DNA from 2 places in the Exiguobacterium sp. UBA7533 genome. Region 2 is predicted to be linked to the other one. Evidence: riboswitches for the same ligand, from Rfam matches in the RefSeq annotation. Region 2 holds a riboswitch; the other holds the start of a gene.
What was found. Region 2 has a riboswitch for S-adenosylmethionine ahead of B2U10_RS13435 (LLM class flavin-dependent oxidoreductase). Riboswitches for the same ligand answer to the same signal wherever they lie in the genome.
Positions count from the first base shown of each region.

Region 1: another riboswitch for S-adenosylmethionine. It lies ahead of B2U10_RS05470 (2,3-diketo-5-methylthiopentyl-1-phosphate enolase); the one in region 2 lies ahead of B2U10_RS13435 (LLM class flavin-dependent oxidoreductase).

Region 1 is NZ_DLMP01000002.1:266,909-270,323, reverse strand. It holds gene mtnK (S-methyl-5-thioribose kinase) at 1-1,014, opposite strand, end outside; SAM riboswitch class I at 1,092-1,195, opposite strand; SAM riboswitch class I at 1,401-1,502, shown strand; gene B2U10_RS05470 (2,3-diketo-5-methylthiopentyl-1-phosphate enolase) at 1,573-2,763, shown strand; gene B2U10_RS05465 (2-hydroxy-3-keto-5-methylthiopentenyl-1-phosphate phosphatase) at 2,760-3,415, shown strand, end outside.
Region 2 is NZ_DLMP01000014.1:87,897-91,311, forward strand. It holds gene B2U10_RS13425 (DUF817 domain-containing protein) at 9-794, shown strand; gene B2U10_RS13430 (DUF975 family protein) at 988-1,626, shown strand; SAM riboswitch class I at 1,736-1,838, shown strand; gene B2U10_RS13435 (LLM class flavin-dependent oxidoreductase) at 1,913-2,971, shown strand; gene B2U10_RS13440 (ATP-grasp domain-containing protein) at 2,968-3,415, shown strand, end outside.

The DNA of each region.
Region 1 (3,415 bases), on a different contig from region 2:
GACTGGTGCGAGTCCGATCGTCCGACGAATCAGTTCGCAACCGGCAAAGCCAAGGGCATCCTGCAAGATCGTGCTCAGTACATCGTCGACGAGTCCCGATGTCCGGAATGGTTCGACGGCTTCGCGTTCCCATAAGGCGCGGAACGTCGAAGCGAACGTCAGCCAGAACGTATCGATGTCGCGAATCCGGGCATCACGAAGTGCTGAATAATCCGGGTATGCTGCAAAGAATAAGTGGGCGATGAACTGTCCGACATCAAATCCGAATGGACCATAAAAGGCGAATTCTGGATCGATGACTTTCGTTTCCGTTGCCGAAGCAAAGATGCTTCCTGTATGTAGATCGCCGTGTAGCAACGCATCTCCTTTCGTGATGAAAAGCGCTTCGAGTTTTGCGACTTCGCGTTTCAACTCATCGTCCGCCCATAGACGTGCCACCTCTTCTTCAAGCCCGGCTTCAATCTCGTTCGTCTCCGCGTCATGGAACGGATCCGTGAAGATTAATTTTTCCGTGATGTCGCACAAGTCCGGATTGTAGTACGTTCGGGCGACACGTTTTTTTTCAACCGGACCAAGCGCAAAGTCCGATGTATGGAATAAAGTCCGAGCGAGATAAGAACCAATATGTTCCGCAAGCAACGGATACTGTTCACCTGCGAGTAAACCGCTTCGAACGATTGTCAGATGTGAAAGATCTTCCATGACCGTATACGCCTCGTCGTGACTAGCATGAAAAACACGCGGTACGAACGGCACGGCATGCCGGGCGAATTCACGGAGTGCGGATTGCTCGATCCACGCCCGCTCGAGTGATAGTGGCCAGCTTTCACCGACGACTTTCGCGTACGGAAGTGCTTGTTTTAGAATCAATCGATGTTCACCTTCTCGAATTCGAAAGACAAGATTGAGATTGCCGTCGCCAATCTCTTCTGCTTCGACGGCTCCGTCGCCGATCAGTCCTAGTGAGCGGACCCGTTCGATCGCGTCCTGTTCTGTAAATGCTTTGTATGTCATCTCAGTTCCCCCTGTGTGATACACGAAAAAGCGCCTCTTTTCGTCATCGAAAAGAGGCGCAGGAAAGTCACTGCGTCCTCTTATCTCTCAGACGAAACGTCTGTTGGATGTAGCACCGTGCCAAGTGGTCGGTTGCTGCGGCGTCATCGGGCCAATTCCCTCTGCCAACTCGCGATAAGAGTCGTATGTAGTTGTCGTGTGTGATATTGATTTGAATCTTACGCAATCCTCTTCCCTGCTGTCAAATCGAAATCAAGCAGAAACGGATATCGTTTTTGCTCCATATATAGAAAGAGTATTTTCAAAAAAATAAATTTTCTAAAAATAGTTTGACAAGTCGTGACTCTCATGTAAAAATTGCAATTAGATTTCACAATTTCATCCAATTCTTATCAAGAGCAGACGGAGGGACAAGCCCTACGATGTCGCAGCAACCGACCTTTTGGCACGGTGCTAATTCTTGCAGCTACTAAGCTGACAGATAAGAGTCCACGTTCGAATCATTCATGGTCTCTTGTCGCTGACAAGAGACCATTTTTTTATTGAAGGAGGAAAGACATGGCTTACATCACAGCTACTTATCAATTGACCGCCCGCGATCGACTGGAGCAACGCGCCGAACAACTCGCGCTTGGTCTGACGGTTGGTTCCTGGACGGAGCTGAATCATCTTGAGCAACAACAACTCGCCTCATTCAAAGGAGAAGTCGTACATACGGAAGAACGCGACGGTAAAGGCTATATCACGATTCGTTACCCGGAACACAATGTATCGCGCGACTTTTCTGCGATCTTGACGACCGTCTTCGGGAAACTCTCACTCGACGGTGAAATCAAATTAACAGAACTGCTACTACCCGATACATTCACGTCGGATTTTCCAGGTGCGAAGTTCGGGATCGAAGGGGTTCGTTCCTTGATTGGTGTCGAAGATCGTCCACTGTTAATGAGCATCTTCAAAGGGGTCATCGGACGCGATTTATCGTTCCTTCGTAATCAACTCGAAGGACAACTTGCTGGTGGGATCGATCTCGTCAAGGACGATGAGATCTTATATGACAATCCGTTGACACCGACGATTGATCGGGCACGGATCGGACGTGAGGTTATCGATGCTCATTTCCACCGGACCGGTAAACGTGCGTTGTATGCGATCACACTTAGTGGTCCCGTCTTTACGCTCAAGGATCAAGCCAAACGATTGATTGACGCTGGAGCAACTGCTTTCTTGTTGAATACCTTCACATACGGACTCGACGTCTTACGTGAATTGGCAAGTGATCCGGAGATCAACGTTCCCATTTTCAATCATCCGGCTTACAGCGGTGCATTGATTGCTAGCCCGAACCACGGTGTTGCAGCGCCTGTCTTACTTGGCACATTACCGCGCGTTGCTGGTGCAGACTTAACACTATTCCCGTCACCTTACGGCAATGTCGCTCTTCCGAAGGACGTCGCCCGCGGCATCGCGGTCGAAGCGACTCGCTTCGGTCAGACGAAAGCGATTTTCCCTGTCCCTTCAGCCGGTATTCACCCAGGACTCGTTGCTCAACTCGTACGCGACTTCGGGATCGATTCCGTCATCAACGCTGGTGGTGGCGTACATGGTCATCCGCAAGGTGCTGCGGCTGGTGTTATCGCTTTTCGTCAAGCACTTGATGCGGCACTCGCAAATGAATCCCTATCGAATGCTGCGTCACGACATGAAGAATTACGAGTCGCGCTCGACGCTTGGGGGATCAAGTCATGACCTTACGAATTCTTTGTGACTTCGACGGTACCGTAACGATGCAGGATAACATCATTGCACTCATGGAGGTATTTGCGCCAGTGAATGACTTCGAACCGTTGAAACGTGGCGTGCTCGACCGGACGTTGTCGATCCAAAGTGGTGTCGGGCAGATGTTCGCGCTTCTGCCGTCCGGCGGTAAAGCGGACTATCTTGATTTCTTGATGGAGCGCGCTGTCATTCGCGAAGGATTTTCGGAGTTGCTTCAGTACAGTCGTCGTCAAGGAATCCATTTTTCGATTGTTAGCGGTGGAATGGACTTTTTCGTCGAACCGATCTTAGCACCGTTCCTCGAGCAAGAGCAGATTTACTGTAACATTGCCGATTTCAGTGGTCCATTCGTCCACATCGATTGGCCACACGCCTGCGATGCCCATTGCACGAATGGATGCGGATGTTGTAAAACATCCGTTGCCCGTACATTATGCAAAGACGATGACGTCATCATCGTCATCGGTGACTCAGTGACGGACTTCGAACTCGCAAAACAAGCGGATCGTGTCTATGCCCGTGATTATCTGATCACGTTGTGTGAAGAAAATGATATCGCCTATACACCTTTTGAGACGTTCCACGATATCGTTCATGATTTAGCACGATCGGAGGTGACGAT
Region 2 (3,415 bases):
ATGACAGGATGAAAGCGATCCGGCACCTGATTCGTTTTACATACATAGAAGCCATCTGTTGCGTCTTTCCCGTCATGATTTTCGCAGCGCTTGCTCTTTCACGTTATCTTCCTGCTGAACCGATCGCTCGATACGATCTCCTGTTGCTATGGTGTCTTCTCGTCCAAATCGTCTTACTTGTCACGCGTTATGAAACGCTGGAAGAGTTCAAACTGATCTTACTCTTTCACGTGATTGGTCTAGCACTTGAACTGTTCAAAGTGAACGTTGGGTCTTGGAGTTATCCGGAACAGGCTCTAACGAAAGTGGCTGGTGTTCCTTTGTATGCAGGATTCATGTATGCAAGTGTCGCAAGTTATGTCTGTCAAGCGTTCCGAAGATTTCATTTACGCTTCACAGCATTTCCACCACCTTGGCTTGCGATCAGCGTAGGCAGTCTCGTCTATCTCAACTTCTTCACCCACCACTGGATCTTCGATGCACGCTGGCTATTGATGGTCCTCGTCGTCCTTGTCTTCTATAAGTCATGGGTTCATTTTACGATCGAGCAGACAATCTACCGCATGCCGCTCGTCCTGTCTTTTTTACTGATCGCGTTCTTTATTTGGATCGCTGAGAATATCGTGACGTTCTTTAAAGGGTGGGTCTATCCACATCAGGAAAGAGGATGGGAAGTCGTTGATCTCGGAAAGTTGTCTTCTTGGTTCCTGCTTGTGATCATCACGGTCCTGATCGTCATCGTCGCGAAATACAAGCAACAGGATCCGGCTGTGGAGATATATCAGCGTACATAGACGAAAAACATGACATTTCGTTTGCGATGAAGCGCTTCGATGTTCAACGTTCGTTCTAACATGTGGACGACAACTTGAGCGTGTTTGGCTCAACCAGTGACGAGACGGGAAATTATTGAAAAAAGAGTGAAACATTAGAAGTTTTAAGCCGTAGAGTAAGGTGAGAACTTATTTTTCAAGGAGGACCTTACTCATGTCATCTCAATTAAAGAAAGCAGCGAAGGAGTCGCTCAGCGGTCGTTGGGGATTTGCAGTCCTAGCTTTTCTGCTGTTTAGTATTATTCAGGGTGTTCCTAATTTATTTGGATCGGATATCGATGAGCCGTCTAGTAGTATAGATCTCGTTGTATCATTGGTGTCGATTTTATTGATTCCAGTAGGAGTCGGTTGGACATGGATTGCCATGTCGATTGCTCGTGGCGAAGAAACGAAAGTGACGGATTTGTTTGAGCCATATGGTATGTTCCTGAAAGTGGTGGGGCTGGCCATTGTTCAGTTCATCTTTATCGCGCTCTGGACGTTACTCTTAATCATCCCTGGTATCATCAAGTCATTCTCTTACTTGTTGACGTACTACATCCTTCGGGATGAGCCGTCAATCGGTATTCTCGAGGCAATTACACGCTCACGGCAACTCATGGATGGACACAAGATGGAAGCATTCTTGCTCTTCTTATCGTTTATCGGTTGGGCGTTGCTTGTTATCGTTACGCTTGGTCTTGCTGTCCTATGGGTCGGACCATACTTCAGTGTCACGCTTGCCAAATTCTACGATCGTATTCGTGGGGAGCAGGCGCCAGAGCAGACATCAGATTTCGTCGCACCATACTAATTCCGAATCCCGACACTACGTCGGGATTTTTCTTTGGAATAAATCCGATAGGAAAAGACGGTTTAATGGTTGCTTTAGTTCAATGAATTCTGTACGATGAATGCAACACATCTTATCTAGAGAAGTCGAGGGACTGGCCCGAAGACACTTCAGCAACCCCGCTATGGCGGAAGGTGCTACTTCCAGGAAGGAATACCTTCTGAAGATAAGAGCGGACAGGACAAGATACCGTCGCTCTTTTCGAACTTCGAAAAGAGCGTTTTTTTATGATAAGGGGGACGATGGAGTGGAGTATGGTTTTTGGTTACCGATTTTTGGGGGATGGCTACGTAACGTCGAGGATGAACAGATGCCAGCGACATTCGATTATGCGAAACAAGTCGCACAAACAGCTGAACGGATCGGCTTCTCGACGACGTTGATTGCGGAATTGAACTTGAACGATATCAAAGGCATCAAGGAACCGAGTCTTGAGGCATGGACAACGGCAGCGGCGATTGCTGCAACAACAGAACGCCTTGAAATCATGACAGCGGTTCGTCCCGGGTTCCATAATCCGGCGACGACGGCGAAGATGGCGGCAAACATCGATCAGTTGAGTGGAGGACGATTTACGCTCAATGTCGTCTCGGCCTGGTGGGCAGAAGAAGCAAAACAATACAACGGTATTTTTACTGCACACGATGAACGCTATGCCCGAACGGAAGAGTTCGTCACGGTCATGAAAGGACTATGGGCAGATGCGTCACCGTACAGCTTCTCCGGCAATCACTACACGATCGAACAGGCAGAACTCCATCCGAAACCCGTCCAGCGTCCGGGGATTAAGCTCTACGCTGGTGGAGAGAGTGAAGCCGGAAAACGGACGATCGTCGAACATTGTGATGCCTACGTCATGCATGGAGGCACTGTTGAAGAAGTAGCTCATAAAATCAATGATATGAAAGTACGCCGGGAAGCGACGGGACACGCACCGCTTGAGAGCTTCGGTCTTGCTGCCTACATCATTTGTCGGGATACGGAAGAAGAAGCGCTTCTTGAGTGGCAACGCATCACGGACGTCAAGGAAGACAGCGCCGGTTATGCCGGTTATCAAGATTTCATCAGTAAATCGCAACTCGAACAACAGGTCGAACGAAATGATTATTCCGTCTCGAACCGTGGTCTGCGACCGAACTTGATCGGAACACCAGAACAGATTGCCGAACGGATTCTAGCGTTCGAAGCCGCTGGTGTCACGTTGCTCTTGTTACAATTCTCACCACAACTTGAAGAAATGGAACGCTTTGCCCGTGACGTAATGCCACTGGTCGAAGCGAAACGAAAGGTAGGTCAACAATCATGACAAAAATTCATATTCTCCACGAAAACCAAGAATGGACGGATCATCTCATCAAACGTCTCGAAGAACTCAAGTTGCCGTACGAGCAGTGGCACTTAAATGAAGGAATCGTACCGTTAGATGAACTGCCGCCAGAAGGTGTCTTTTACAGTCGTATGAGTGCGTCTTCGCATACGCGGGGGCATCGTTATGCGCCAGAGTTGACGGAAGGGGTCCTCGCTTGGTTAGAAGAGCATGACCGCACTGTCTTTAACGGAACGCGTGCGCTCCGTCTTGAAGTCAGCAAAGTTAATCAATACACAGCGTTACGTAAGGCTGGGATTCGTGTACCAAAGACAACGGCTGCTGTCGGACGTGATCAAATCGTACAAGCAGCAAAAGAAATCGGTGTTTCGTCATTCATCACGAAACATAACCGTGCCGGGAAAGGTCTCGGCGTCCAGTTAT